DNA from 2 places in the Scandinavium manionii genome. Region 2 is predicted to be linked to the other one. Evidence: predicted binding sites of a transcription regulator. Region 2 holds the regulator's gene; the other holds the start of a gene.
The links. The regulator Fur, encoded in region 2, represses iron uptake genes when iron is present. The targets are predictions, from matches to a motif close to ATAATAATGAGAACNACTATCAA.
Positions count from the first base shown of each region.

Region 1: a site for Fur is predicted at 5,993-6,015, ahead of fhuE (ferric-rhodotorulic acid/ferric-coprogen receptor FhuE). Genes of this name have one in related genera too.

Region 1 is NZ_JALIGC010000035.1:47,817-63,757, forward strand. Features, by position in the region: gene MUU51_RS06485 (Glu/Leu/Phe/Val family dehydrogenase) at 1-51, opposite strand, end outside; gene MUU51_RS06490 (class I SAM-dependent methyltransferase) at 379-999, opposite strand; gene MUU51_RS06495 (RrF2 family transcriptional regulator) at 1,118-1,555, shown strand; gene MUU51_RS06500 (TetR/AcrR family transcriptional regulator) at 1,556-2,200, opposite strand; gene MUU51_RS06505 (TCR/Tet family MFS transporter) at 2,215-3,414, opposite strand; gene fhuE (ferric-rhodotorulic acid/ferric-coprogen receptor FhuE) at 3,592-5,763, opposite strand; gene MUU51_RS06515 (YncE family protein) at 6,074-7,129, shown strand; gene MUU51_RS06520 (aminotransferase-like domain-containing protein) at 7,247-8,431, shown strand; gene MUU51_RS06525 (winged helix-turn-helix transcriptional regulator) at 8,477-8,824, opposite strand; gene MUU51_RS06530 (SDR family oxidoreductase) at 8,946-9,692, shown strand; gene MUU51_RS06535 (cytochrome c biogenesis protein DipZ) at 9,832-11,586, shown strand; gene msrA (peptide-methionine (S)-S-oxide reductase MsrA) at 11,600-12,283, shown strand; gene MUU51_RS06545 (MltF family protein) at 12,408-13,967, shown strand; gene MUU51_RS06550 (hypothetical protein) at 13,978-14,331, shown strand; gene MUU51_RS06555 (LysR substrate-binding domain-containing protein) at 14,438-15,322, shown strand; gene MUU51_RS06560 (hypothetical protein) at 15,379-15,546, opposite strand; gene MUU51_RS06565 (DUF1796 family putative cysteine peptidase) at 15,596-15,941, opposite strand, start outside.
Region 2 is NZ_JALIGC010000040.1:363,125-379,065, reverse strand. Features, by position in the region: gene ubiF (3-demethoxyubiquinol 3-hydroxylase) at 1-64, shown strand, start outside; tRNA gene MUU51_RS19585 (tRNA-Gln) at 157-231, opposite strand; tRNA gene MUU51_RS19580 (tRNA-Gln) at 269-343, opposite strand; tRNA gene MUU51_RS19575 (tRNA-Gln) at 383-457, opposite strand; tRNA gene MUU51_RS19570 (tRNA-Met) at 464-540, opposite strand; tRNA gene MUU51_RS19565 (tRNA-Gln) at 566-640, opposite strand; tRNA gene MUU51_RS19560 (tRNA-Gln) at 678-752, opposite strand; tRNA gene MUU51_RS19555 (tRNA-Leu) at 775-859, opposite strand; tRNA gene MUU51_RS19550 (tRNA-Met) at 868-944, opposite strand; gene asnB (asparagine synthase B) at 1,175-2,839, opposite strand; gene nagD (ribonucleotide monophosphatase NagD) at 3,097-3,849, opposite strand; gene nagC (DNA-binding transcriptional regulator NagC) at 3,937-5,157, opposite strand; gene nagA (N-acetylglucosamine-6-phosphate deacetylase) at 5,165-6,313, opposite strand; gene nagB (glucosamine-6-phosphate deaminase) at 6,369-7,169, opposite strand; gene nagE (N-acetylglucosamine-specific PTS transporter subunit IIBC) at 7,495-9,516, shown strand; gene glnS (glutamine--tRNA ligase) at 9,707-11,374, shown strand; gene chiP (chitoporin ChiP) at 11,774-13,186, shown strand; gene chiQ (ChiQ/YbfN family lipoprotein) at 13,236-13,583, shown strand; gene fur (ferric iron uptake transcriptional regulator) at 13,675-14,127, opposite strand; gene fldA (flavodoxin FldA) at 14,445-14,975, opposite strand; gene ybfE (LexA regulated protein) at 15,125-15,418, opposite strand; gene ybfF (esterase) at 15,550-15,941, opposite strand, start outside.

The sequences.
Region 1 (15,941 bases), on a different contig from region 2:
GGTATTCCAGGCAGATGTATTGCTATCTGAAGCGTAAGATAACTTATCCATGATGAACCTTAAGTATTGTAAGTAATATGTTCTTAATTAACCGTGGTCCATAGCGTTACTGACTATGTGAGTATAAATTTAACACTTTTTTAAAATTTAGCATCAGGCGAAGCGCAGGAATGAGATGTTGTGGAAGTAATTTTTAACAGCATATTTGAATAAATATCCAAATGAAAAAGGCGTCTGAGCGCCTTTTAAAGCCTAAATTCATGCACTTTAAGTGCATAATAAACGAAATAATCTATTTTCCAGAAGTATGACGCGCCTCTAAAAGTAAATATAATGATAATTAACTGTGTTGACTTTGTGTCTTGGCGGTATTGGTGCTCAGGACCGCTTCAGAACCAGCACAGTATCCAAAATGTCCCCGGTTTCGCCGTTTGGTCCCGTCGCCAGCCGTTCAATATTTCCGACGAAAATGGACTGCCATGCGTCATCGCCCAGTCGCAGTTCAGCCCGTGCTTCATCAGGCGTGGGGAAGGGGGACGGTCGATGATCCGACCACGAAACCGCCGAGCCGTGAGAGGTAATCAGCAGCACGCCGCCGCGTGCAACAAGGGCTGCAGCCTTTCGCAAAACCATCTGGCGACCAAAATCGACGGGCGATTCCAGAAACGACGCTGTAACCAGATCATATTCTCCCTCAGGAAACGTCAGCGACAGATCATGCTGTTCGAAGTGAATGCTCTCTTCAACGTTATTTCGACGGGCATTGGCAGCGGCATAGGCGAGAGCTTGTTTAGCAATATCAACGGCGGTGACCTGCCAGCCGTGTTTCGCGAGCCAGACGGAATCGTCACCACGGCCGCATCCCAGTTCAAGGGCCCGACCCGGGGAAAGATCTCCGGTAAAGCGCACCAGCATGGTGCCCGGTTTGCCATTCGACACCGGCGAAATGTTAGCGTAGCGATCGTCCCAGAACTGCGCAGACGTTGGTGATGAGCTCATGGTTTTCTCCTGGAGCAGGGAAGGGATTTCATGTGACTTATAAAATCACATGACTTATCGCCTTGTCAATCTCACGTAACATTGTAAGATACATGAAATCGTTTTCGCGGAGTCATCAATGCGCCAGGATAATAAGCTGTCACGAATGCTGCATGTGCTGCTGCACATGGCCAGACGCAACGAAGCGTTCACCTCAGAGCAAATCGCGCATATGCTCGGAAGCAATAGCGCCGTCGTCAGACGCACGCTGGCAGGGCTGCGGGATGCCGGTTTTGTGGCATCCGAGAAGGGGCATCACGGCGGTTGGCGTATTGCGAAAGACCTCAATGAAATAACACTACTGGATATATATCAGGGGGTCGGGGTAAAGCAGCTTTTTGCCATTGGCAGCGGGGATGAGCATCCGAATTGCGCGGTCGAAGCCGCCGTAAATGAAGAGCTGGGAAGCGTGCTGGCAGAAGCGGAACAAAAGCTGTTGGCGAAGTTTGCGGATATCACGCTGGCGAACCTTGCCGAGCGCTTTGATAAACGCGCCTCGGCGGGTTCGGAAGGCTAATCAGACGTAAGGCGTTCCGGCTAATGCCGCGTTGAGCCCGGCGGCCCCTTTATCAACCAGTTTCAGAAAGGTCGCGGCGGCCCGGGTAGCGTCGAGAGATTGCGCAAATTCCTCATGGGCGCTGATGAGCGCCGTACTCCAGCAGGCCAGCTGTAGCGCAGCCGCAAGCCTCGCATCTGCATCTGCATCTACGTCTTCACGCCCCGCACAGTGCGCAAGCTCGACGGCCACGCCGTTTGCTACTTCATCCCGAATCGCTCTGGCCCGCGCTTTGAGCGTGTCACTGCCTTTAATGATTGCAATGAACCCCTGGCTGGCGTCGGAAAACTGCAAGAAAGGGCGATCTTCAGCAATCAGCCGATGAGCCAACAGGCGCAATGATTCAATGGGAGACTCAGCGTCCTTGCGCTGACGCAGCGCGTCGGCCACCGTTTGGCGAATCTCATCGTCTCGGTCGAAAAACATATCTTCTTTGTGGGGAAAGTGGTTAAACACCGTCATTCTTCCGACGTCTGCCGCCGATGCGATTTCATCAATGGTGACGTTATCAAACCCTTTTTCTGCAAACAGTCCGGTCGCGGCGTAAGAAATATTGCGGCGCGTTTCCAGACGCTTTCTGGCACGACGGTCGGTAACTTCAGACATGGTTTCTCCTTTAATTACGCAGCATCAGTGGATTCAGCGTCAACGTTTTTACGCGTGCCCAGAATAATTAACGGCACCGCGATAGCGTACACCACAACCACTGATAGCCAGATAGCACCTGGCCAGCTTTGCTGTACGACAAAATAGAATGACGAAAAGCCGAGCGGGGCGATAATCGACGCCAGGCTGATGGCTGACCCCAGCACGCCCTGGAACTGACCCTGACGATCTGCATCGACCTGCCGGGTGGCGAGCGCCTGTAACGCCGGAGCACCAATCCCGCCCAGCGCAAACAGCGGCATTATCGCGAACACCACCCAGCCTTCACGGGTAAAGGCCAGGATCACCAGCGCACAGCAGGAGCAGGCGACACCCACCAGAACCGCGCCCCGTTCACCAAAAAGACGGGTCGCCGGGCCGGGTAAAAACGCCTGAACCAGCGTCTGACACACGCCAAACGCGCCTAGCGACAGGCCAATCCACATGCCGTTCCAGGCGAAAGTGTCCGAGCCCCACAGCGCCCAACAGGTACCGTATACTTCACCGGTTGCGCTAAGAATGAAGAAGACCAGCACCAGCGGCATCAGCTTTTTCATTGAAAATACCCAACGCATCGGTTGGAGAGGATTAAGCGCGGAAAGTTTCAGTGAACGATGCGCCGGAACGCGCGATTCTGGCAATAAAAAAAGCGCCATCAGTAGGTTACAGGTGTTAAGCACTGCAGCCACCAGAAACGGCAGGCGAATCCAGGTATCGCCCAGCACGCCGCCTAACACCGGGCCAATAATAAAGCCGATGCCAAACATGGCGTTAAACAGGCCAAAACGGCGCGCGCGTTGTTCAGGTTTTGAAATATCGGTGATGTAGGCGGTGGCGACGGAAATGTTGGCGCTGGTCAGCCCGGCAATCGCACGGCCAACAAACAGCATCCAAAGATGAGGCGCGAACGCCATCACAACATAGTTGATCGCCGCGCCGGCAAGGGAGATGAGCAGCACCGGTCGACGACCAATGTTATCGCTTAACGCGCCCAGCATCGGGGCGAAAACAAACTGCATCGCAGCATACAGCGCCGTCATGATGCCAATATACGGTGCGATGTGGGTGGTGTGCGCCACGTCTTCCAGCAGACGTGGAAGAATAGGGAAGATAAGACCAATGCCCACCGCATCGAGACAGATTGTTGTGAAGATAACAATCAGGGATTTATTCATAGTGATTCTCTGAAGAGGAAGATAGTGTACTGAACATAAAAATGTACTTGGTACACATTTAGTGTGTGCGATCACCGATGACTTGTCAACGATAGCGATGGAAAGGAGTAGGACGGAACAGGCGAGAGCGGCTTAAGACTTCAAAAAGAGACCCCGGCGAGCGCCAGGGCGAGAACATCAGAAGGTATACCCTACGCTGACGGAGACATTCCGCGGTTCGCCGTACACCGCCGAGTCGCCAAGCCAGCTATAATAGCTGCGGTCGAAGAGGTTGTTAACATTCGCCTGAACGGCGACTTGTTTGCTGACCTGATATCGGGCAAACAGGCTCGCCAGCGGGAAGCTTCCCTGATAAACACGCTGCGTTTCGCCGTCTGGCCCAATTGCATCCTGGAAGGTTTTATTCTGCCAGGTCATCCCACCGCCGATGGTCAGGTCTGCCAGCGTGGGCACCTGATAACGGGTGAACAGCTTGAAGGTGGTCTGCGGCATATTACTGTTAAACCGGCCTTCAGAATCCCGCGCCACATAACGCGTCGCGCCGAATGTCATCTGCAAGTTATCCGTCAGGGCACCGTTTAATTCAAATTCCGCACCTTTGCTGACGGCGCCTTTCGCCGGACGATAGGCCTGCTCACTGCTGCCATTCACAAATTCACCTTCCACTTCCTGCCCGACGTTTTCTTGTTCGATGCGGAAAATCGCGAAAGTAGCCGTCAGGCTGCCGTTGAACCAGTCGGATTTGAGCCCCGTTTCGTAGTTTTTCCCGGTAATCGGTGAAAGATACTGGCCGCTTGAGTCGCGTTTGGTTTGCGGCTGGAAGATAGAGGTGTAACTGGCATACGCTGACCAGGTGTCATCGATGTCATACACCAAACCGCCGTATGGCGTAATGTTGTTTTTGCTCATGTCACCGCTGCTGCCGATAGTGCTCCACTGGGTGTAGCGCGCCCCCAGGATCAGTGACAGCGGATCGGCGAGAGACAGGCGGGCTGCGGTGTAAGCCGATTTCTGTCTTACGATGTCATCGGCGTTCTGATACCAGTCACCCCATTGCGGATCGACCACATTGCCAGTCCAGCCATTGTTGAAGATACCCATTTGTTCGCTGTCCAACGGGCCATCGGCGCTAAAAGTTGAATTATGCTGACGGCTGTAACTCACGCCGGCCACCAGCTGATGCTGACGACCCAACAGCTCAAACGGGCCACTGGCGTAGGTGTCGATGGAGTCCAGATGACGTTCGCCGCGGTCTTTACTGCCAAAACCGGTGGTCCCTGCGCCGGTGGTTTCGTCCGGATTGCCCATCACATAAAGCAGCTTGTCGTTAAACGTTTGCTCCGCGTGCGTGCCGTTCACGCGGAAGATCCAGCCGTTGTCGAAGGTGTGAGTCAGATTGGCAAAGACTTTGCGCGAATTCAGGTTATATCGCGTCCAGTCTGCGGCGCTGTTCAGGCTGCGATCGTAATCGGTACGCTTGCCGTTGCTGTACCACGTTGGCAGACCGCCCCAGGTCGGGTTATCGGTGTTGCTTTCCTGATAGTCATAACCCAATGAGAGCAGGGTGCTGTCGGTTACGTCGGCATCAATAACGCCGTATAAGAATTTTTTGGTCTTATGGTACCTGTCGAGCCAGCCGTCCTGGTCCTGATAACCGGCAATCACACGGGCACGCACGGAACCTTCCTGATTGAGCGGGGCAGAGAGATCGGCCACGTAGCGCTGATCGTTCCAGCTGCCGTAGCTGGCACTCAGATTGCCGGTAAATATTTTGCTGTCGGCATGTTTGCGTACCATATTCACCGACGCCGCCGGGCTTCCTGCGCCGGTCATCAAGCCCGTTGCACCGCGAACCACTTCTATTCTGTCATAAATCGCCGTATCAGATGCCGCATCGCCGTAGTTCCACACGTCGCTAACGGAGGTGGGGATATCGTCATAGGTGTAATTACTGATTTCAAATCCGCGTGAGAAGTAGGTCGAGCGCTCGCTGTCCACCACCTGTGCTGAAATACCGGTGGTGTTCGTCAGTACATCACCGACATTTTCCAGATCCTGATCCTTCATGCGCTGCTCGGTGATCACACTGAAAGACTGCGGTAAATCACGCGGAGCAAGCTGCATTTTGGTGCCCGCATGAGTCGATTTCACGTTGTAATCATGCGTTTCGTCGCTGTCCGTACCGCTGCTGCCTTCGACGATCATCGTTTGTTCGCTCTCAGGACTGGCAGAAAGTGCCTGAGGTGAATAGAGCAGGGCATGGATAGCTGACGCAAGCAGTGAAACGGTCATTAACTTTTTGCCAGACGTGCGGGGGCCGCCGCTGGCTTCCTTGCAGATAAAAAACATAAAGGTTCCTGTCAGAATTATTGTTATGTGAAGCGTTGTCGTTTCTGTGGATGCCCTGGCTCTCTCATGGCCTGGTACGTGAAAAGCGGAGAACGACTTAATAAGAATGGTAATAATAATTATTTGCTTTTGCGTCGTCGCGCAAGAGTTTAGCTCTATATGTAACAATTTGTGAATCAGCAACCGACTGATAACCCTGTTTTTCAATGGGTTTACAGAAATAACGCAAATGCTTATGATTCTCATTAATATAAAAGCCACACCGATTTTCCCATTTTGGGCAGGGTTCTTTCCTATTACGGAGTTTCAGATGCTATTTCCCTTCGCGCAGTACAAAACAACAATCGCCCTTGCGATGACCGCGGCTTTCAGCCTGTCGACCTTTAACGTTCAGGCGCAAACTGCGGTGACTGGCGTGTCGGAAAAGGTGATAGGCGATGGACTGTATGAAATGGTGTATTTGCCAGAAACAAAGGCCCTGTACGTCGCCAGCGCACAGGGTTTTAAAGATGTAAACGGCGGGGCGTTATATCGTCTTGATCCGGCTACGCTGAAAAAAACCGGTGAGACCTTTACCGATTACAAAAACTTCGGCATGACGATGGATCCTGGTGGGAAGCTGTTTTACACCACCAACACGCTGGACGGTGGGGTATCGAAAGTGGATGCCGAAAGCGGAAAAGTGCTGCAACGATTGATGTTTGAAGGCAAAGACAAAGACGGCGACCCGGTGGGCGCGCGAGAAATCTTCTGGCACAACGGCATGCTGTTTATCGGCGGTGTCGCGGACCCAGGTTTTATTTCGGTCGTCGACGCAAACACCATGACGCTGAAACATCGGATTGAAAATGCCGGCAAATGGGTCACTGGCATTATCTATTCCCCGGTCACTCAGCGTATCTATGCAGCCAACGGGGGCGGGGAAATTCTCACGATCAATCCTGAAACCTACAAAATAGAACAGCGCTGGACGCCAGGCGACGGAAAAACGTATTTATTCCTGAACATGGCGGAAGACGCCAAAACCGGTCGGCTGTTCGTGACTGACGATTCCAAAGCCAAAGTGACGCTGGTCATTGATGAACGGACTGGCAAGGTGCTTAAACGCATTGAAGGTGATGCGTTAGGGATTAAATTTAATGATAAGCGCAACGAAATTTATATCAGCCAGCGTGAATCGAAGAAAGTACTGCAGCTGGACGCCACCAGTTATGCAGTGAAACACAGTTGGTCTTTTGACAGTCATCCAAATAGCCTGCTTATCTCGCCGGATGGACAGTCGCTGTATGTAACGGTCAAGCAGGAATTTAATGAAGACAACACCACCAAAGGCCCGGATAGCGTGGTGCGTATTGCACTGAACTGAGTCTGTTGCGCATAAAAACCACGCCTGGCGTGGTTTTTTGCTTTTGATTGTTAAAGGCATTGCTTATTCGTTTGGGTGCTATGTATATTTTAGGTGAATAAAAACGAGAGAAAAAACATGAGCAAGAGCAATCACCTCGCAGACCGCATCCAACAGCTTCAACCTTCCGCCATTCGTGAACTGTTAAAACACAGTAAAATGCCAGGCGTTATTTCACTGGCTGGCGGCATCCCGTCGGGAGAATTATTCGATAAAGAAGGGCTTATCCAGGCCACGCAGCTCGTCGTCGAAGAGAACTTCGGTGAGGCGTTCCAGTACGGTTTAACAGAAGGGACCGTCGAATTACGCGATCATTTGGTCGGGCTGTGTCAATCTCGTGGAATTGACACCACGGCTGACCGTCTGCTGGTCACTTCGGGTTCTCAGCAGGCGCTGGATTTGCTGATCCGTTCGCTTGCTAATCCGGGCGATGTGTTTGTTGTAGAGCGTCCAACGTATCTGGCGACCCTGCAAATTCTCAGTCTGACCAACGCCACCGTGCAGTCGGTGGGCAGCGACGCCGATGGGATGCTCGTCGATGAGCTCGAAACACTGCTGCACACGACGCGCATCAAAGCGGTCTACATTGTGCCGACCTTCGGTAACCCGAGCGGGACTACGCTGAGCGCCGAACGTCGTGAAAAACTGGTCAAACTGGCGATTAAACACGACTTCGTGATCATCGAAGACGACCCCTATGGCGCCATCAGCTTTACCGAAGAACGTCAGAAAACCTTGTTCCAGACCGCAGCTGAACTGGGTAACCATGACAGCGTGGTCTACACGTCGACGTTCTCAAAAATTTTGGCACCGGGCCTGCGTGTGGGCTGGATTATTCTGCCGGAATGGATGAAACAGAAAGTGGCGATTGTGAAACAGGCGACCGATCTTCACGCCAACTCATTTACCCAATCTCTGGTGGCGGCGTATCTGACCCTGAATCGCCTTGACCCGCAAATCGCGCTGATCCGTGATGCCTATAAGCAAAAATGCCTGGCGCTGTCGCGCTTCCTGAAAGAGGAACTCGGCGATCACATCACCTTTAATCAGCCACAGGGCGGTATGTTCCTGTGGGCGCAGTTCCGGTATGACTTCGACACCACAAAATGGCTGAAGCAGACGCTGGAAAAAGGTGTGGTTTACGTGCCGGGCGAGTTCTTCTTTAGCGATCATGCGGATAAGAAAACGCTGCGTTTTTCTTACGCGACTGCCACCGAAGAGCAACTGTACGAAGCCGTTAAACGTCTTAAATCTGCACTGTAATTTCCGTATGTTTCGCCCGGTGGTGCTCTGCTGCCGGGCTAGTCTTCACCTCATCGCGGCGGCATTCTCCCGCATCCATTCCGCCAATGAATCCAGCGTCGGGCGCAGTGATTTCCCGAGTGCGGTAATCTGATATTCCACACGCGGCGGCACTTCGGCAAATACCTCTCTGGTTAACAACCCGCGCGCTTCAAACTGGCGCAGCTGGCGCGTGAGCTCTTTTTGGGTGATAGGGTCGACCGCGCGCTGTAATTCGCTGAATCGGACCGGCTCATCAATCAGGATCAGCCGATAGAGGATAGGGATCGCCCATTTCCCGGCAATCAGGTTTACAAAACCAACCATCGGACAATCCGACCCTGCGGTTGGCACCAGGTAAATATTTTTTGTCATGCGGACTCCCGTCGTTCGTCAATGCATTCCATGGCGTGCCTTAGTATCCAAAAGGTGCCTACTATCTAAAAGATACTATAGCGCAAATAATGACGTCACCAGCTAAATATGAGGTGACATAATGGGCAGACTTAACGGCAAATACGCATTAATTACCGGCGGCACCAGCGGCATTGGGTTGGAAACAGCTCGCCAGTTCCTGGAGGAAGGTGCGACGGTGGCGATAACCGGACGCAGCGAATCAGGCCTGCTGGCCGCGAGGGAGCAGCTCGGTGAAAATGTGCTGATTCTCAAAAGCGATGCGGGCGATTTAGGCCAACAACAACAGTTGGCCGGTGCATTACGCGAACAGTGGCCACGGCTGGATATCCTTTTCGCTAACGCCGGTGATGTCACGCATCAGTCGCTTGAGGCGTGGGATGAACACGCATATGACCGTCTGATGAGCACCAATCTCAAAGGGCCGTTCTTCCTCATCCAGGCGCTGTTACCGATGCTGGCGAATCCGTCATCGGTGATTGTCTGCGGGTCAGTGAGCGCCCGGATTGGCTTACCGCAGAGCAGCGTTTACGCCGCCAGTAAAGCGGCAATACTGTCACTGGCACGCACGTTGTCGGGCGAGCTTCATCCGCGAGGGATCCGTGTCAACGGCTTAAGCCCTGGCCCAACAGAAACTCCGGCACTGGGTAAACTGGGCAACGGCGTGGCAGAGGAAAAACTGCGCGAGGGTATCCGTCAACTGGTGCCGATTGGGCGTTTAGGCACTTCGTCTGAACTGGCAAAAGCCGCGGTATTTCTGGCCTCCGATGAATCTGCGTATATCGTTGGGACCGATTTACTGGTTGATGGCGGCGTAGGGAATCTATAACACCTTCCAGCGCTCTCCTTCGCGGAGGGCGCTTCCCGCAGTTATCACAAAAATGTAAATATTCCGCGAGGATCCCGTAACCAATACCCCGCTACAGTCAGGACATCACCTCCACGTTGTCCTTGCTGAGGCTTCAACTATGCTGGTCATTACTCTTGCTTATCTTGGCGGTCTGCTGACCATTGCCAGCCCTTGTATTCTCCCGGTTCTGCCGTTTGTTTTCGCCCGCTCAGACCAACCTTTTACTCGCTCGGGGCTACCGTTACTGCTCGGCATGGCGCTGACGTTTACGCTGTTTGCTACCCTGGCGGCGGTCGGCGGCGGTTGGGTGGTGGCCGCGAATCAGTACGGGCGCATTGCCGCGTTAGTGCTGATGGCGGTATTTGGCATTACCTTGCTGTTCCCGCAGATCGGCGAACGCCTGATGCATCCGCTGGTTAATGCCGGGAATACGCTTTCCGAAAAAATCACTTCTGGCCGCTCGGCCGGGCCGGGCAGTTCGTTGCTATTAGGTGTGGCGACCGGGTTGTTATGGGCGCCGTGTGCCGGGCCCATTCTTGGCCTGGTCTTAACAGGTGCGGCTTTGCAGGGCGCGAACGCAGGTTCAACGCTACTTCTGTTGGCCTACGCTGCCGGGGCGGTGACCTCGCTGGCGCTGGCGTTATTAATTGGCGGCAAAGTTTTTAGCGCCATGAAACGTTCGCTCGGCGTGGGGGAATGGATCCGCCGTGGGCTGGGTGCGGCAATGCTTTTGGGCGTCGCCGCTATTTCACTGGGCCTCGATACCGGCGTACTGGCGCGTTTGTCGACCGTTTCCACCGGCGGGATCGAGCAGACGTTAGTTCAAAAATTGAAACCTGAGAGTGCGCTTTCCGCGAGGAAACCGTCTGCGACGCTGGCATCCGCTACCAATGAAAATGTGCCTGCGCTGGTTGATGCTGGAATGATGCCTTCGTTGAACGGCGCGGTGCGATGGCTGAACTCGCCGCCGCTTACCGCTGAATCACTGCGCGGAAAAGTGGTGCTGGTCGATTTCTGGACGTACTCCTGCATCAATTGCCTGCGCACGCTGCCGTACGTTAAAGCCTGGGCGGAAAAATACCGCGACCAGGGCCTGGTGGTGATTGGCGTGCATGCCCCTGAGTTCGCCTTCGAAAGAGATATCAATAACGTCACCAAAGAAGCCAAAAAACTCGGCGTCACTTATCCGATCGCCATCGATAACAATTTCAGTATCTGGCAGGCGTTCAATAACCAGTACTGGCCCGCGCACTATTTCATCGATGCCAAAGGTCACATCCGCTACATGCATTTTGGAGAGGGGAATTACGCCGAATCCGAACGCGTGATTCAGGAACTGTTACGCCAGGCTGGCGCCCAAAACGTCAATGACAAGCTGGCGAACGTGACAGGCAAGGGCGTTGAGCAATCGGCCAGCGGCATGAACGATATTTCACCGGAAACCTATCTGGGTTATCAGCGCGCCGAGAATTTTGCTTCCGGCAGCCTGAATAACGATGACGTGGCTGATTACCCTCAACCGACGGCGCTGCCGCTTAACGCCTGGGGTTTGGTGGGGCGCTGGAATGTCGGCGGCGAGCACATCACGCTGGCGGGCGACAAAGGCCGCATTGTGTATCAGTTCCGCGCGCGCGACGTGCATCTGGTGCTAGGCCCCGCAGACAACGGCAAGCCCGTGCGGTTTAAGGTGTCTCTCGACGGGCAGCCACCCGGCGCAATGCACGGCAGCGATATTGCTGCTGATGGCTCTGGGACTGTGACCGATCAGCGTTTATACCAGCTGATTCGCCAGAAAGACGGGGCCGGTGAGCATACAGTCAGCATTGAATTTGAACAACCAGGCGCGACAGCATACGCCTTCACGTTTGGCTAAGAGGGGAAAGATGATGAGTAAATTTACGTGTCTCCGGATCGCCGCCGCCCTGACCGCCACGCTGTTTTTGTCAGGCACTGGCTGGGCTCAATCCATAAACGTGCCGCCACCTGCTCAGGATGAAGCACCCTCAGGTCAGGGACTTGAAACGGCCGTTTTTGCGGGCGGCTGTTTTTGGGGCGTGCAGGGCGTTTTCCAGCATATCAAAGGCGTGACCAGCGCGGTTTCCGGGTATGCGGGCGGCAAGGCCAGAACCGCAAATTACCCGACGGTGAGCAGTGGAATGACCGGCCATGCGGAGTCGGTGAGTGTGACCTTCGATCCGCAAAAAATCACTTACGGTAAGCTGTTACAGGTTTTCTTCTCAGTGGCGCATGATCCAACTGAACTCAACAAACAGGGCCCGGATTACGGCACGCAGTACCGCAGCGCGTTGTTTGTGCAAAGTGCCAGTCAGGAAAAAGTGGCGAAGGCGTACATCGCCCAGTTGAACGCCGCACATACTTTCAGTGACCCGGTGGTGACCACTGTCGAAGATAAAGCGCAGTTCTATCCAGCGGAGAAATATCACCAAAACTTTCTCAACGACAATCCTGATTATCCCTACATCGCGATTAACGACATTCCTAAAGTCCAGCAGTTGAAAGCTGACTTCCCGACGCTGTGGCAAACCACGCCAGTGCTGGTCAAAGAGTAGGGCGCAAGCGACTGAAATACCCTCGCCACGGACGGCACCGCGCGGGATGTTCACCCTTTATTCTTACGCCTGTCGTCGGTAAATTGACTAAAATAGAGTGATGCACCGCGCGGAGTGCCGCTCCATGAATGCATCATTTTCACATCCCTTTACTGCCGCCAATTTGATTGGCCTTGCCGCATTATTGTTCGTCACCGCTGCGTTTACGACGCCTGTAAAAGATGGCCACGATAAAGCCCTGAGCGTCAGCATGGAGGACATACAGAAGCCCTGGGTCGGTGATTTGCAGGGCATGTACGATAGGCGGGTGATCCGCGTGCTGACAACCTACAGCAAAACCTTTTACTTCATCGACAAAGGCACCCAACGCGGCGTGACCCACGATGCATTTATGGCGTTCGAGCGCGACCTGAACAACAAGTTGATGAAAGATAAACGGCTCAAACATCGCCACCTGAAGGTGCGCATTATCTTTGTGCCGGTGACCCGCGAGCAGCTCTTTAGCGCCCTGAATGAGGGGAAAGGGGATATCGTCGCCGCGAATCTGACCATTACTCCCGATCGCATGAAGCTTGCCTCCTTCACTGATCCGGTTTATGCCAACGTCAAAGAGCTGCTGCTGTCCGGGCCGGATTCACCTAAGGTAGAAAACCTTGAACAGCTGTCAGGCAAAACCGTTTTTGTCCGTTATTCATCAAGCTATTATGAAAGCCTGAAAACGCTGAATGCACACTTCGCAAAACAATCCTTACCCCCGGTCACGCTACAACCCGCTCCTGAAGCCCTTGAGGATGAAGACCTGATTGAAATGCTCAATGCCGGGTTGATCCCGCTGATTGTCGTCGACAGGCATAAAGCACTTTTCTGGAAAAATATTTTCCCTAACATTGAGGTACATGAAAATATCGGCCTTCGCGATCACGCTAATATTGCCTGGAGCGTGCGTAAGAGTAATCCTCAACTGCTGGCTGTATTAAATGGCTTTGTGCGTGAAAATAAAGTAGGGAGCACATTCGGAAATATACTGTTAATACGATACTTAAAGAACGCTAAATACGTGAAGAGTGCGACATCCGAAGCGGAACGGCGGAAGTTTTTAACCTTGGTAGATATCTTCCGAAAATACGGTGAACGCTACAACGTGGACTGGCTGCTGATGATTGCCCAAGGGTATCAGGAATCCCGGTTGAATCAGAAAGTACGCAGCCCGGTCGGGGCGATTGGTGTGATGCAGGTGATGCCGAAGACCGGGAAAGAGCTGAACGTCGGCGATATTCGCAATCTGGACCCCAACATTAACGCCGGGGTCAAATATATGCGCTGGATGATAGACCAGTACTACGGCGATGAGCCAATGACCCCGCTGGATAAAGTGCTGTTCTCGTTTGCCTCGTATAATGCCGGTCCTGCCCGGATCGCACGCTTACGCACAGAAACTCAAAAGCGCGGCTTCGACCCCAATGTCTGGTTTGGTAACGTTGAGAATTTGGCCGCCGAGAAAATTGGCGCTGAAACCGTTACCTACGTCAGCAATATTTATAAATACTACATTGCCTATCGACTGGTTATTGATGAACTGGCCCGCAAACAGAAAGCGGTGGAGCAATCTACAAGTAAGGCTAGACTGGAAAAAGCGGTGCCTGTCCCACAGAAAAAACCTGAAAAACCCGTCAGCAATAATTGAGGCATTAATAATGATAAAAATGGTCTGCAGCATCGCGTTTGCAGGGTTGATGGTGTCCGGTTGTACTTCCCAAAAATCCACCTCGCCAGAGGAAGCGCAATATCAACGCGTAATGACGGCAGCTCACAGCTGCGCAGAAGAGGTCAGAGAGAAAACCATCGCGCTGGTTGCCAATGGTGCACCGACACGCACACGCTGGACGACGGCAAACTACGTCACCAAAGATTCTGCGGGCAAAGAACAGAGTCGCTCCGTTGAGTACCGAACCTCCACCATTCTGGACAACGGTTCAGAAGGTAGCGCCTGGAAGAAATGCATGCAGGACGATGATGCTTTGGTGCCGGAGCTGACGTTTACTCGCTAAATCAGTGCGGTAACCAGGCCGCTATCTTCAGTTTGGCCCCGAAAGCAATTAAACTAAAAAATATAGATTTGACTGATTCATCATTTGTATTGATGCATGGGGAGTTATGGATTTACGACACCTGAAATACTTTCTGGCAGTTGCAGAAGAACGGCATTTTGGCCGGGCGGCAGAGCGGCTCAACATCGTTCAGCCTGCATTGAGCATGCAGATAAAAGCGCTAGAAGCTGAGCTGGGCGGCCCTTTGCTGATCCGCACCAGCCGTCGGGTCGAACTGACCGACGCCGGTAAGCTTTTGCAGGCTGAAGCCATGCGCACGCTGGAGCATATGGAACATACGCGTCTTGCGGTCGAACGTTCAATTCGTGGTGAAACGGGTCGCATACGGGTCGGGTTTGCTGGCAATGCTGTCTTTAGCGGCAGGCTGATGCAGGACGTGCGCTCATTTCATCAGACGTATCCGGATGCTGAGATTATTTGCCAGGAACTGGCCCCGCAGCTACAAAACGATGCAATCCAGAACGGTACGCTGGATGTCGGCTATATGCCTGATTACTATCCGGAACATGACCCGGCTATGATTTATGAGTCTGTAGGGAAATGGGGAAGGGTAGTGGTGATGTCCAGCGAGCATCCTCTTGCCGATAAAGAGAGTCTGACCGTGGATATGCTGGCCAATGAGCCGTTGATCATGTACTCCATCAATGACGCGGATTCTGAACTTGATTCACAGTTACAAACGCTGCTGGGTGAATCATTAAATATCGCCTTGCGAATTTCCAGTTCACTGAGCGTGCTCGCCATGGCAGGGGCTGGATTGGGTATCGCGCTGGTTCCCGCGCCGTTAGCGCGGGTGGCGATCCCGGGCATCGTTTATCGAGTGCTGGATTCGAAAGAGCTGTCAGCGAATCTGATGATGGTCAGTCGTAAAGATGAACCCAGTGCTGCGGTACAGGCTTATATTAACCACACGCGGCAAAATCTATGCTAGGTAATTACTGGAAATTTTGGTTGGACAGGCCGGAGGCGCGTCCGCATGTGTTTACGCTATGAGATCAAATCCTGTTTGCTGATACCATCAACTTTACTGAACATTTCTGCAAAAAGCCTGTCATCTTTTTTTGCCCAGAATGTGTCTAAATCATCTCCACCCCAAATATCATGGGTATGACACACAAACTCAAGTAAACCTGACTTATGGAAATTAAAATCCATGAATTTCTCAACACTTCTGTCAATAATATTTTGGTAAAAAAGTACCACTTTACAATTCCGATTTTGTATATTGTATATTGTATAATGATAATAGCTCGTTAAGGTGAGATCGTAGTGATGAAAGATTTGAGTTGTCGGTAATTCTGTGATGATATAAAAAAACAAAATCCTTTGTTCCCCGCAATTTTATTTGCCGTGAAACTCGTCGTTTAAATGCCCTATTATCCTCTCTCACTTGGAGTGGGTTATGATGTGTAAATTCGAACCCGAGCATGTGTCGGGGACTGTACTTGTCATTGCATTTTTTATAATACGCGGAGCGAATAACAGAGTTGGTGCCATCCGGGCATTGTACCAGGCAATCTGTTTTCAGCAGATTTTTATAATTATCATGT
Region 2 (15,941 bases):
GATGGCCGCCGAGCGCGCGGGCGTACTCAAACGTCAGGCGCTGAAGTATGCATTAGGGTTGTAAGGACTGATGCGGTCGAAAGGCCGCGATTAACCATCAATCAACAGAATGCCAAAAACAAAAAAGCCCGCCGAAGCGAGCTTTTTTATTTTGTGTGGCTGGGGTACGAGGATTCGAACCTCGGAATGCTGGTATCAGAAACCAGAGCCTTACCGCTTGGCGATACCCCAACAGAATTCTTAATGCTTTACGATGTTGATTGAAAAGTGGCTGGGGTGCAGGGATTCGAACCCCGGAATGCTGGTATCAGAAACCAGTGCCTTACCGCTTGGCGACACCCCATCAGGTGTTCTTTTCAGTTTTTGTACATCGTTTACAAAATGGCTGGGGTGCAGGGATTCGAACCCCGGAATGCTGGTATCAGAAACCAGTGCCTTACCGCTTGGCGACACCCCAAGAATATGGTGGCTACGACGGGATTCGAACCTGTGACCCCATCATTATGAGTGATGTGCTCTAACCAACTGAGCTACGTAGCCTGAATTTTTGTTTTGCCAGTGAGACTGGCTGGGGTACCTGGATTCGAACCAGGGAATGCTGGTATCAAAAACCAGTGCCTTACCGCTTGGCGATACCCCAATTGACTCACGCGAAAACGCTTGTTCTGGGAAAAAAATGGCTGGGGTACCTGGATTCGAACCAGGGAATGCCGGTATCAAAAACCGGTGCCTTACCGCTTGGCGATACCCCATCCGTGCAACGCTTATTGGGAATGGTGCGGGAGGCGAGACTTGAACTCGCACACCTTGCGGCGCCAGAACCTAAATCTGGTGCGTCTACCAATTTCGCCACTCCCGCAAAAAAGATGGTGGCTACGACGGGATTCGAACCTGTGACCCCATCATTATGAGTGATGTGCTCTAACCAACTGAGCTACGTAGCCATCTTTTTTTCGCGTTACCTTATCGGCGTTGCGGGGCGCATTATGCGTATTGAGCCAATGAGCGTCAACTTCTTTTTCAAGGAAAATGGCCGGAATGTGACTGTTTGGTTAGGTTGCGAACAGCGAGGCGAATTTATCGGCAATAATTGATTATTACGTCTTTTTCTCCGTCCGATTATCGACCATAACGCAAAATGGGCCCCGCAGGGCCCATCGTTAAAAACGTGACGTTATTTGTAGGCTGACTGATGCACGCCTACCGCACGGCCTGATGGATCGTTCATGTTTTTGAACGCTTCGTCCCATTCGATAGCCTTAGCGGAAGAGCAGGCGACTGACGGGCCTCCAGGAACGCATTCTGCTGCACTTGGCAGAGGGAACAGCTCTTCGAAGATTTCACGATACAAATACGCTTCTTTGGAAGACGGCGTGTTGTATGGGAAGCGGAAGCTCGCGGTTTCCAGTTGCTTGTCAGTAATCTGTTTTGCGGCCACTTCTTTCAGGCTATCAATCCAGCTGTAGCCTACTCCATCGGAGAACTGCTCTTTCTGGCGCCATGCCACGCTTGCTGGCAGGTAGGATTCAAAGCATTCGCGCAGAATGTGTTTTTCCATTTTGCCGTTGCCGCACATTTTATCCTGCGGGTTAATGCGCATCGCCACGTCGAGGAATTTCTTGTCGAGGAACGGCACGCGCGCCTCAACGCCCCAGGCAGACATCGCTTTGTTGGCACGGGCACAGTCAAACATGTGTAGCGCCTGCAGTTTACGCACGGTTTCTTCATGCAGTTCTTTTGCGTTTGGTGCTTTGTGGAAGTACAGGTAGCCACCAAACACTTCGTCAGAACCTTCACCGGACAGCACCATTTTGATGCCCATCGCTTTGATTTTACGTGACATCAGGTACATCGGCGTGGAGGCGCGGATGGTGGTAACGTCATAGGTTTCGATGTGATAAATCACGTCGCGGATGGCATCCAGGCCTTCCTGCACGGTGAAGTGAATTTCATGGTGCACAGTGCCCAGGTGGTTTGCCACCTCTTGTGCGGCTTTCAGGTCCGGTGAACCGTCGAGACCGACTGCGAAAGAGTGCAGCTGCGGCCACCAGGCTTCAGAGCGCTCCTGATCTTCCACGCGGCGGGCGGCAAATTTCTTGGTGATAGCAGAAATAACCGAAGAATCGAGACCGCCGGAGAGCAGCACGCCGTAAGGCACGTCGGACATCAGGTGGCTTTTCACGGAATCTTCCAGCGCCTGACGCAGCTCGGCTTTGTCAGTGACGTTGTCTTTGACTGCATCGTAATCGAACCAGTCACGCTGGTAATAAGGACGAATTTCACCGTCCTGGCTCCACAGGTAGCTGCCCGCCGGGAATTCTTTAATGGAGCGGCAAACCGGCACCAGCGCTTTCATTTCGGAGGCAATGTACAGGTTGCCGTGTTCATCGTGGCCCATATACAGCGGGATGATCCCGATGTGATCGCGGCCGATCAGGTACGCGTCTTTTTCACTGTCGTACAGCACAAAGGCGAACATGCCTTCCAGCTCGTCGAGGAATTCCGGGCCTTTTTCCTGATACAGCGCCAGGATGACTTCACAGTCGGATCCGGTCTGGAACTGATAACGGTCGCCGTATTCTGCACGCAGCGCCTGGTGGTTGTAGATTTCACCGTTTACGGCCAGCGCGTGGGTTTTCTTTTCGTTGTACAGCGGCTGGGCACCGGCGTTAACGTCGACAATAGACAGACGCTCATGGGCCAGAATCGCTTTATCGCTGGCATATACGCCTGACCAGTCCGGGCCGCGATGGCGCATCAGGCGAGACAGTTCCAGCGCTTTTTTACGCAGTTCGACCGCGTCCGTTTTGATATCCAGTACACCGAAAATAGAACACATAGCGACTTCTCCGTTAATTCTGTTGCGTGTTGTTGTGGCGTTGCATGACTTAAAAAATGCCGTAAAGCGGGCGAGTGCGCAAGAGAATTACCGGGGTTACAGAAAATAGTGCAATGAGGATTAGAGAATAGTGAAAAACACGTAGTGAATTGCCATCTGTATTGACGATTATGCAATTTATAGCGTGTTTTATTAGATGAGGATCTGTTTTGCAACGGTATAAAACAGAAAACCACGCCCGGGGACGTGGTTTTCATTCAGATAACGTCGATTTCGGCCACCGACGGATAAATCCACGACGGTCGGAATGGCATACTGTCGATGTCATCCACAGTCGACACCCCAGAGAGCACCAGAATGGTTTCCAGACCGGCCTGGAAGCCTGCCAGAATGTCGGTGCGCAGGTTATCGCCGACGATAACCGTCTGCTCTGAATGGGCCTGCATTTTGTTCAGTGCGGCGCGGATGATCCACGGGCTGGGTTTGCCGACGTAAAACGGCTTGCGTCCGGAAATCTTCTCGATGCCTGCGCACAATGCGCCACAGGCCGGATAAAATCCGCGACCGTGGGTGTCCGGGTTAGTGGCAATGAAACGTGCGCCGTTCGCCACGAAGAATGCCGCTTTGTGCATCATTTCCCAGTTAAAGGAACGCGTCTCGCCCACGATAACAAAATCGGGATTCACATCGGTGATGGTAAACCCGGCTTTATACAATTCGTGGATCAACGCGCCTTCGCCGACTACATACGCTTTTTTACCTTCCTGACGACGCAGGAAATCGGCCGTTGCCATTGCTGAGGTATAAAACACGCTGTCCGGCACGTCGACACCCGCGGTCGCGAAGCGGTTGGCCAGGTCCTGACCAGTTTGCGAAGGGTAGTTAGTCAGCAATACCAGCGGCATGCCTTTCTCCAGCACGCGGGTCAAAAACTCCGCAGCGCCAGGAACGGCGACGTTATCATGCATCAGCACGCCGTCAATATCGCAAATGATGTTCTGAAGGGTCATGGACTGTCCGACGTCTTATTTAGGAAAGGCGTAATTATACACATTATCCTCCCGTCTGCCTGTGCAACGGGAGGAGAGGTACGGCGGTTAAGCTTCCAGCAGACGCTGGAGCAGCATTCCGTTGAGCATGGCGCGTTTGACGAGGGCGAAAGCGCCAATCGCGGAGCGGTGATCCAGTTCAGATTTCACTACTGGCAGGTTATGACGAAACGCTTTCAGTGCCTGCGTATTGATGCAGCCTTCAATCGCCGGTAGCAGCACTTTCTCTGCCTCAGTGATTTCACCGGCGATAACCACTTTCTGTGGGTTAAACAGGTTAATGGCGATGGCGATGGTTTTGCCAAGATGGCGGCCGACCTGTTCAATCACTTCACTGGCCAGCGCATCGCCTTTATTCGCGGCTTTGCAGATAGCTTTAATGGAGCAATCATCCAGCGAGACTTTGCTCTGATAGCCTTTCTCTAACAGCAGGCGCACCCGTTGTTCGATGGCGGCGTTGGCGGCGACGGTTTCGAGACAACCGAAGTTGCCGCAGTGACAGCGTTCGCCCAGCGGGTCGACCTGAATATGACCAATCTCGCCGACGTTGCCGTTACGACCAATAAAAATGCGGCCGTTGGAGATGATCCCGGCACCCGTTCCGCGGTGGACGCGCACCAGAATGGAGTCTTCACAGTCCTGCGTTGCACCGAAATAGTGCTCGGCAAGGGCCAGACTGCGGATATCGTGGCCGACAAAGCAGGTCACTTTGAAACGTTTTTCCAGCGCGCCGACCAGGCCCCAGTTTTCCACCTGAATATGCGGCATGTAGCGGATAACGCCGCTTTCCGGATCGACCAACCCAGGCAGGATAACCGAGATAGCAATCAGCTCGCGGATTTTGCGCTGGCTGTTTTCAATAAAGGTGGCGATGGTGTTGAGCAGTGCGTGTTCCAGGGTTTCCTGGGTGCGCTCCGGCAGCGGGTAGTGTTCTTCGGCGATGACTTTACTGCTCAGATCGTAGAGCGTAAGGGTCGTGTCATGACGCCCGAGACGCACGCCGATAGCGTGAAAATTGCGGGTTTCGGTGATTATCGAAATAGCGCGGCGACCCCCCGTGGAGGCTTGCTGATCGACTTCTTTGATCAGGCCGCGTTCTATTAACTGACGCGTGATTTTGGTCACGCTGGCGGGAGCAAGCTGGCTCTGTTCGGCAATTTGAATGCGCGAGATAGGACCATGCTGGTCAATCAGGCGGTAAACGGCCGCGCTGTTAAGTTGTTTAACGAGGTCAACATTACCAATTTGAGCGTGTCCGCCTGATGTCATACTTTACTTACTCAGCAACGACCTCGTTACCATTAACGATGGTCTTAGTGATTTTATAATCGCGAGTGAACGCGGTCAGGTTGGCTACCATGCCTGGTGCGAGGCTTCCCAGCTGTTTGTCAATGCCAATAGCGCGGGCCGGGTAGAGTGTCGCCATACGCAGTACTTCATCCAGCGCGATTCCGCAGTGTTCTACCAGGTTACGCACGCCTTCGATCATGGTCAATGCTGAACCGCTTAACGTGCCGTTCTCATCCACACAGAGTCCATCCCGGTAGTATATTGTTTTACCAGCAAAAATGAACTCATCAATGTGCGCGCCTGCCGGTGCGGTGGCGTCGGTGACCAGACACAGCTTGTCGCCTTTCAGGCGTTTGGCGTTACGCACGTTAGCGAAATCAACATGCAGACCGTCAACAATGATGCCGCAGTAAACGTCAGCTTCATCGAAAATTGCGCCTGCCAGACCTGGCTCACGCCCGGTGATGTAAGGCATAGCGTTATATAAATGCGTGGCAAAAGTGATACCGGCGCGGAAACCGACTTTGGCTTCTTTCAGCGTCGCATTGGAGTGACCGGCGGATACCACAATCCCGGCGTCAACCAGACGGGTGATCACTTCGGCAGGCACCATTTCTGGGGCCAGGGTGACTTTGGTTATCACATCGGCGTTAGCACACAGGAAATCGACCAGCTCATGGTCTGGCTTGCGCACGAAATCCGGATTGTGAGTGCCTTTCTTGACGATGTTCAGCCATGGCCCTTCCAGGTGCAGGCCCAGCGCCTGATTCGGGTATTTCGCCAGGTATTCACGCATCACGCGGATACCCTGCTTCATTAATTCGTCGCTGGAGGTAATCAGCGTTGGCAGATAGCTGGTGCAGCCAGATTTTTCGTTGGCTTTCTGCATGATTTCCAGCGTTTCAACGGTCACCGCATCCGGGCTGTCGTTGAACTGCACGCCGCCACAGCCGTTCAACTGGACGTCGATAAAACCGGGAGCAAGAATGGCGCCATTTAACGACCGTTGCTCAATCCCGGACGGCAACTCGACCTGTGGGCAAATACGTTCAATCAGGCCATTGGCGATAACCAACGCATGGTCATCCAGAATTTCGTGGCCGGTATAAATTCGGCCATGGGTTAATGCATACATACGACCCCCGGTGTCAAAAATGCGTCCGCCCCTTCGAAAAGGGACGGGGATTCAATTACAGACCTTTGATATTTTCGGCTTCTAATTCGTTGAAGTACTTCAGCGTCTTCACTTTCAGTTCCATGGTGGACGGCTCGTCGCACACCATTACCGCTTTCGGGTGCAACTGCAGACAGCTGATGGTCCACATGTGGTTCACGTTGCCTTCAACGGCCGCTTGCAGCGCCTGTGCTTTCTGATGGCCCAGCACCAGAATCATCACTTCTTCAGCGTCCAGCAGCGTGCCCACGCCCACGGTCAGTGCGTATTTTGGCACCTGAGTCACGTCACCGTCGAAGAAACGGGAGTTTGCCACGCGGGTGTCATGGGTCAGGGTTTTAATACGGGTACGTGAAGAGAGGGAAGAAGCCGGTTCGTTGAATGCGATGTGGCCATCGTTGCCTACGCCACCCATGAACAGGTTAATTTTGCCGTAAGAGCGGATTTTTTCTTCGTACTGACGACATTCTGCATCGATGTCTGGCGCGTTGCCATTCAGCAGGTTAATGTTTTCAGCCGGAATATCAACGTGATCGAAGAAATTGCGGTGCATGAAGCTGTGATAGCTTTCCGGGTGCTCTTTTGCCAGACCAACATATTCATCCATGTTGAAGGTCACAACGTGTTTGAAGCTAACCTGGCCCGCTTTGTGCATCTCTACGAGAGCTTTATAGGCGGTGAGCGGTGTACCACCGGTTGGCAGGCCCAAAACAAATGGACGGTCCGCAGTGGGTTTGAACGCATTGATGCGGTTGACGATATGACGGGCGGCCCATTTGCCTACTTGTTCTGCTGTCGCCAGGGGAATCAGTCTCATTGTTCACCTCAATAGTTAAAATAAATGTTGGCGGATTGGTACCGAATCTCTGTTAAGAGTAACCTGGTTTGGCAACGAGAGGCGGTAATCCGTCCTGATTTTTCGAATGATAAAATAAGTTTTCACTGTTAGCCAGTATGAAGAGGGGGTGAAGACGATATTTGGTGATAAAAGTCACAAAAAAGGTGCTTTTAATTTGCGAGGCGAATTAATTTTCCACACACTCATAGGAGCTAGTGATACATCGCTGTGCTTCAAGATAGTCACACTATAAAAATATACGGCTTTAACTAAGTCGGCTCGGGGTCTCATAGGGGGAATAAAAGTGAGTGTTCTAGGTTATTTACAAAAAGTTGGCCGCGCACTGATGGTGCCAGTGGCCACGCTGCCTGCCGCAGCCATCCTGATGGGTGTCGGCTACTGGATTGACCCGGTGGGCTGGGGCGGATCTAACGCACTGGCCGCGTTCTTCATTAAATCTGGCTCCGCAATCATCGACAACATGTCTGTGTTGTTTGCGATTGGTGTGGCTTACGGTATGTCCAAAGATAAAGACGGTGCAGCAGCACTGACCGGCTTTGTCGGTTTCCTCGTTTTAACAACCCTCTGCTCACCAGCAGCGGTGTCGATGATCCAACAAATTCCACTGGACCAGGTTCCAGCGGCCTTTGGTAAAATCAGTAACCAGTTCGTTGGTATCCTCGTCGGTATCATCTCTGCGGAACTGTACAACCGCTTCAGCGGCGTTGAGCTGCCAAAAGCGCTGTCGTTCTTCAGCGGTCGCCGTCTGGTGCCAATCCTGACGTCTTTCGTCATGATCGCGGTTGCTTTCGTTCTGATGTATGTCTGGCCGATTATCTTCGACGGCTTGGTGGCATTTGGTGAACATATCCAGAAACTGGGTTCTGTCGGTGCGGGCGTGTACGCGTTCTTCAACCGTCTGCTGATTCCAGTGGGTCTGCACCACGCGCTGAACTCCGTATTCTGGTTTGACGTTGCCGGTATTAACGACATTCCTAACTTCCTTGGCGGCGCGCAGTCTATCGAAGCGGGCAAAGCGGTTGTGGGTATCACCGGTCGTTATCAGGCGGGCTTCTTCCCGATTATGATGTTCGGTCTGCCAGGTGCGGCATTGGCGATTTACCACTGTGCTCGTCCGGAAAACAAGGCCAAAGTGCTGGGTATCATGATGGCGGGCGCATTCGCGGCCTTCTTCACCGGTATCACCGAGCCTCTGGAATTCTCCTTCATGTTCGTGGCGCCGGTTCTGTACTTCATCCACGCTGTGTTGACCGGTATTTCCGTGTTCATCGCTGCCAGCATGCACTGGATTGCGGGCTTCGGCTTCAGCGCCGGTCTGGTGGATATGGTGCTGTCCTCGCGTAACCCGCTGGCGACACACTGGTGGATGCTGATCCCTCAGGGTCTGGTGTTCTTCGTTATCTACTATGTGGTGTTCCGTTTCACTATCCTCAAATTCAACCTGATGACGCCGGGTCGCGAACTGGCTGTTGCCGGTAGTGAAGCCGATGGTCAGGACGTGAATGTGAGCAGTAATAAAGAGCAGGATGCAACTGAACTGGCTCGCCAGTACATTGCAGCCGTTGGCGGCTCAGACAACCTGACCGGGATTGATGCATGTATCACCCGTCTGCGTCTGAATGTGAAAGACTCCTCTCTGGTTAACGAAGCGCTGGCGAAACGCCTGGGTGCGTCGGGTGTGATTCGTCTGAACAAAACCAGCGTGCAGATTATCGTTGGCTTCGTGGCAGAAAAAATCGCTAACGCGATGAAAACCACCGGCCCGGTCGCTGCGGCAGAAGCCGCGCCAACTCCGGTCGTGGCACCTGCAACGGCAAAACCGCAGGCGGTGCCAAACGCAGCGACTATCGCCACGCTGGTTTCGCCAGTGACCGGTGATGTGGTTGCGCTGGAGCAGGTTCCTGATGAAGCCTTCGCCAGCAAAGCTGTCGGTGACGGCGTGGCAGTGAAACCAACCGAAAAAACGGTGGTTTCTCCGGCAGCAGGCACCATCGTTAAAATCTTCAATACTAATCATGCGTTCTGTCTCGAAACCGAGAATGGCGCGGAAATCGTTGTCCACATGGGTATCGATACCGTTGCGCTGAACGGCCAGGGCTTCATTCGCCTGGTGGAAGAGGGTGCCGAAGTGGTTGCAGGTCAGCCAGTCCTGGAAATGGATCTGGACTTCCTGAACGCCAACGCACGCTCAATGATTAGCCCGGTGGTTTGCAGCAACATCGACGACTTCAGCGGCCTGGTTATCAAGGCGCAGGGTCAGGTTGTTGCAGGCGTCACACCGCTGTATGAGATTAAAGGCAAGTAATCGTTCCTGAGTATAGCTGTAAAGTTTATATGCCTTAGCGGCGGGGGGTTATCCTCCGCCGCTTTTTTATGGGGCAAGACAACCCAGATCAACAGCTAACCGCGCTTTTTCTCTAAGTAAGGGTTGTCTCCGCACGCAGCTTATAAGATCATACGCCGTTATATGTTGTTTACGCCTTGAGGAACCCGCGATGAGTGAGGCAGAAGCCCGCCCGACTAACTTTATTCGCCAGATTATTGATGAAGATCTGGCCAGTGGTAAGCACACGACCGTTCATACCCGTTTTCCGCCTGAGCCGAACGGGTATTTGCACATCGGTCATGCAAAATCTATCTGCCTGAACTTCGGCATTGCTCAGGATTACCAGGGCCAATGCAACCTGCGTTTCGATGACACCAACCCGGTGAAAGAAGACATCGAATACGTTGAGTCCATCAAGCAAGACGTTGAGTGGTTAGGTTTCCACTGGTCCGGCGAGATTTGCTACTCCTCTGATTACTTCAATAAGCTGCATCAGTATGCGATTGAGCTTATCAACAAAGGTCTGGCGTATGTGGACGAACTCTCCGCAGATGAAATCCGAGAATATCGCGGTACCCTGACGCAGCCGGGCAAAAATAGCCCGCACCGCGACCGCAGCGTGGAAGAGAACCTGGCGCTGTTTGAAAAAATGCGTGCGGGTGGTTTCGAAGAAGGTAAAGCCTGTTTGCGTGCCAAAATCGACATGGCGTCTCCGTTCATCGTCATGCGTGACCCGGTGCTGTATCGCATTAAATTTGCCGATCACCACCAGACCGGTAGCAAGTGGTGCATCTACCCGATGTATGACTTCACCCACTGCATCAGCGATGCGCTGGAAGGCATTACACACTCGCTGTGTACGCTGGAATTCCAGGATAACCGTCGTCTGTATGACTGGGTGCTCGACAACATTTCCATCCCGGTTCATCCGCGTCAGTACGAGTTCTCTCGCCTGAACCTGGAATACACCGTAATGTCCAAGCGTAAGCTGAACCTGCTGGTGACCGACAAGCATGTGGAAGCCTGGGATGACCCGCGTATGCCGACCATCTCCGGTCTGCGTCGTCGTGGTTACACCGCCGCGTCTATCCGCGAGTTCTGCAAGCGCATTGGCGTGACCAAACAGGACAACACCATTGAAATAGCTTCTCTGGAATCCTGCATTCGTGAAGATCTGAATGAAAACGCGCCACGTGCGATGGCGGTTATCGATCCGGTTAAACTGGTTATCGAAAACTACCCGCTGGGCGAAAGCGAAATCGTCACCATGCCGAATCACCCGAGCAAACCAGAAATGGGCAGCCGTGATGTGCCGTTCAGCGGTGAGATCTGGATCGATCGTGCTGATTTCCGTGAAGAAGCGAACAAACAGTACAAGCGTCTGGTGATGGGTAAAGAAGTGCGTCTGCGTAATGCCTACGTCATTAAAGCCGAGCGCGTAGAGAAAGATGCGGAAGGTAACATCACCACCATCTTCTGTACTTACGATGCGGAAACCCTGAGCAAAGATCCGGCTGATGGCCGTAAAGTGAAAGGCGTTATCCATTGGGTAAGCGCACACCACGCGCTGCCGGTTGAGATTCGCCTGTACGATCGTCTGTTCAGCGTACCAAACCCGGGCGCGGCGGAAGATTTCCTGTCTGTCATTAACCAGGAATCACTGGTTATCAAGCAGGGCTATGCTGAGCCGTCGCTCAAAGCCGCACAAGAGGGTAAAGCGCACCAGTTCGAACGTGAAGGTTACTTCTGTCTCGACAGCCGCTACAGCACCGCAGATAAGCTGGTATTTAACCGTACCGTTGGCCTGCGTGATACCTGGGCAAAAGCGGGCGAATAAGTTTCGCTTCTGCTAAAAGTAAAAAGCGTCGCGCAATGCGGCGCTTTTTTATGTCATTTTTGTGATGCGAAATAATATCATTTTCATTCATGAAACAGCGCCCCGGTCTTGTTACATTTTTCAGAGTCATTTTTCCCTTCTTTTTTAGAATCCCCTGCTATTAGCGGTTCTCGTGGCTTCATGCTGAAACGTGCATATGTAACAAAACGCAATTAAATATGTGCGCCCTGTCATAATCTTGCGTTTTTGTGCGGAAAAAGGATTGATAATTCGCGTCGCGAAAAATAGTCTACATGCATAGCGTTAGGACTTTTCTGCCTCGCTACTTTTTTGCAGTACTTATTTTTTATCGTTGTTCGCTTTGCGAACGCGTTTTTAAAAGTCAAAGAGGATATACACATGCGTACGTTCAGTGGCAAACGTAGTACGCTGGCGCTGGCTATTGCCGGGGTCACCGCAATGTCGGGCTGGATTGCAGTTCCGCAAGCCAGTGCAGCAGGATTCGTAGACGATTCAACCTTAACCGGCGGCATCTATTATTGGCAGCGTGAGCGTGACCGTAAAGATGTAACCGACGGCGATAAGTACAAAACCAACCTTTCTCACTCCACCTGGAACGCCAACCTCGACTTCCAGTCGGGTTATGCTGCAGATTTTATCGGCCTGGATATTGCGGCCTTCACCGCAATCGAAATGGCTGAATCCGCCGAAAGCGGTCACCCAAACGAAATCGCGTTCTCCTCTGTTAACAAAGGCTATGACGAAGACTGGTCTGGCGATAAGAGCGGGATCAGCCTGTATAAAGCCGCCGCGAAATTTAAACTGGGGCCGACCTGGGCGCGTGCAGGTTATATTCAACCTACTGGCCAGACTTTGTTAGCACCGCACTGGAGCTTTATGCCTGGTACTTATCAGGGTGCTGAAGCCGGGGCAAACTTTGATTACGGCGATGCCGGTGCGTTGAGCTTCTCGTATATGTGGACCAACGAGTACAAAGCGCCATGGCACCTCGAAACTGACCATTTCTATCAGAACGACAAGAAAACCAAAGTGGAGTACCTGCACTCCATCGGTGCTAAATACGACTTCAAAAATGACCTGGTGCTCGAAGCCGCATTTGGTCAGGCAGAAGGCTTTATGGATCAGTACTTCGCCAAAGCCAGCTATAAATTTGATGTTGCCGGGGCGCCACTCTCGACCAGCTACCAGTTCTACGGTGCGCGTGACACCGTCAGTAGCAACACTATCAACGATATCTATGACGGTACCGCGTGGTTACAGGCCCTGACCCTCGGTTATAAAGTGGGCGACGTTGTTGACCTGCGTCTCGAAGGAACATGGGTAAAAGCGGAAGGGCAACAGGGTTACTTCCTTCAGCGTATGACCCCAACCTATGCGTCTTCCAACGGCCGACTGGATATCTGGTGGGATAACCGCTCAGATTTCAACGCCAATGGCGAAAAAGCGGTGTTCTTTGGCGGTATGTATGATCTGAAAAACTGGGATATGCCGGGCTGGGCTGTGGGCGCGTCTTATGTTTATGCCTGGGATGCCAAACCGTCTGACTGGCTTATCAATAGCGCAGGTCAGCGCGAAGATATCTCCTCGAATAAAATTAAAGAGTCAGCTTACAGCCTCGATGCGATGTACACCGTTCAGGAAGGGCGAGCGAAAGGCACGCTGTTCAAGCTGCACTTTACTCAATACGACAACCACTCCGACATCCCGAGCTATGGCGGGGGTTACGGCAACATCTTCCAGGATGAGCGTGACGTGAAATTCATCGTTATCGCCCCGTTCACCATTTTCTGACAAGTCGCGCGGCAGCGTTAACGTCGCCGCGCGCCTATGAGGCCGTATCATGAAAAAATTGATTCTCATCGCGATGATGGCATCCGGACTTGTCGCATGCACGCAACCCCAGACGCCACAGGAAGATAACAAGCTCAAAGAGGCGTACAGCGCTTGTATTAACACCGCTGAAGGCAACCCGGATAAAATTCAGGCGTGTCAGAATGTGCTGGACGTACTGAAAACCGAGAAGTCACATCAGCAGTTTGCCAATCAGGAAAGCGTGCGGGTTCTGGATTATCAACAGTGCATCCAGGCAACGCGTACTGGCAACGATCAGGCGGTGAAAGCCCGCTGTGACCAGATTTGGAAGGAAATTCGTAACAACAACACGACGACCACAACCACAAAGCCATAACCCTCAACTATCGGCCTCTGTGATTGCCTGAAATTTATGCCAAAAAAAAGCCAACCGCGAGGTTGGCTTTTTGCTTTTGAGCGAACGCTGATTATTTCTCAGCGGCGTCGTGTGCGTGTTCATCTTCACGGCAGTCGCCTTCTGCGCAGTGGCCGTAAAGATAAAGGCTATGGTTGGTCAGACGAATGCCATGTCGAGTGGCGATTTCACGCTGACGCGCTTCGATAGAGTCATCGCTGAACTCAATAACCTTGCCGCAGTCGAGGCAGATTAAGTGATCGTGATGATGCTGCTGAGTCAGTTCGAAAACAGACTTGCCGCCTTCGAAGTTGTGGCGGGTGACAATGCCGGCATCGTCGAACTGGTTCAGAACGCGATAAACCGTTGCCAGACCAATTTCTTCGCCCATATCAATGAGGCGTTTATAAAGGTCTTCCGCACTGACATGGTGATTGTCCGGCTCCTGAAGCACTTCCAGAATTTTCAAACGAGGAAGCGTGACTTTCAGGCCTGCCTTCTTTAATGCGGTATTGTTGTCAGTCATGCGGAATCAGTCCTGTTGCTAGGCGATACACTTCCCTATGAGGAAGTATTACTAAGAATGAATTCAGGATAATGCGTCTCATTATAGGACTGCCTGCCCTAAATGGGAACCGTAAACCCTGAGCAAAGTATGCTTTTCAAAAACGAGGCATCATCTGCAAAGCGAAACATCCGACCTCGTCAAAACAGGTGACATTGTACAGATATGTGCTCAAAAGTTAAAAATTTGTAGCGATTAATTTGATTGCTTTTACCTATTAATTTAACACAACTTATCGCTAATACGGCGCAGTACGAATGCTGCACCGTACTAAATCATTAGGCGTTCTTGATCTCTTCGAGGTGCAGCTCTTCGGAGATTTGTTTCACCCATTTTTCGACACGCTCAGCGGTCAGCTCCGGCTGGCGATCTTCGTCAATGGCCAGACCCACAAAGTGGGCGTCATCAGCCAGACCTTTAGAGGCTTCGAAATGGTAGCCTTCGGTCGGCCAGTGACCAACGATAGTTGCGCCGCGCGGTTCGATGATGTCGCGGATGGTACCCAACGCATCACAGAAATATTCTGCGTAATCTTCCTGATCGCCACAGCCAAACAGTGCGACCAGCTTACCGTTGAAGTCTACCTCTTCCAGCGTCGGGAAGAAGTCGTCCCAGTCACACTGTGCTTCACCGTAGTACCAGGTCGGGATACCCAGCAGCAGAATATCGAAACCTTCGAGATCTTCTTTACTGCTCTTGGCAATGTCATGCACCTCGGCAACGTCTTTGCCAAGCTGCTTCTGGATCATCTTCGCGATATTTTCGGTGTTACCGGTGTCGCTGCCGAAAAAAATACCTGTGATTGCCATGAGTAAAATAACCTCTTGAAACGTATTGAAATGATGGTGGAATGTTGCCCACAGATAAAGGCAATGATAGCAGGAGGAGAAGTGCGCGGAAACTGCAATCGCGCCGTACTGCACTCTCTGCTAAATGAAAGTGATTTTTTGCCGTATTTTCAGACAAGTTCCTGGCCGTGTAATGCAGCCAGTTGTTGCAACAATATCTCTTCGATAAGCTCGCTGCGGCTCATATTTCTGGCGTCAGCCAGTTCATTAAGCGCATCCACGGCATCGTTATTGAGCTTCAACTCAACGCGTTTGAGACCGTTGCTTTTGTCGCGTTTAAGCTGATTACGCTTATTAATGCGTAATTGTTCGTCGCGCGAGAGCGGATTGGTTTTCGGCCTTCCCGGGCGACGCTCATTTGCGAACAAATCTAATGTCGTTCGGTCCGTTTGTTCTTTTGCCATGATTCAGAGTGACTTCGGGGAAACAAGCCGCCAGACGACAGGCCCGGCGCAGATAGCGCGCAATCATACATCAGCGAAACCCGCACGCCAACGCCGGGAGGCACAATGGCGCTTGCTTGCTCGGATTTTAATCATTCTGCCAGATAACGGCGAATCGCACGCAGCACCGCATCCGGTTTTTCTGCGTGAACCCAGTGTCCGGCACCCGCGATCACATGCGCGCGGGCCTGCGGGAACTGTGCCAATAACGCCTCGCGATACTCCGTGGTGACGTAAGGCGAATTTCCGCCAGGGATAAACAGAGCAGGGTGGTCCCAGGCAGGAATCGGTTCCCAGCCAACGATATGTGGGTATTGATCCCACAATGCTGGCACGTTGAAGCGCCACGCGCCGTCGACGAACGACTTCAGCAGGAACTGAATCACGCCTTCTTCATCTATATTCTGACGCATGACTTCCGCAGCCTGCTGGCGGCTGGACACGCCCGCGTCGGTCACGGCGTTAATGGCGGCAAAAATCTCAT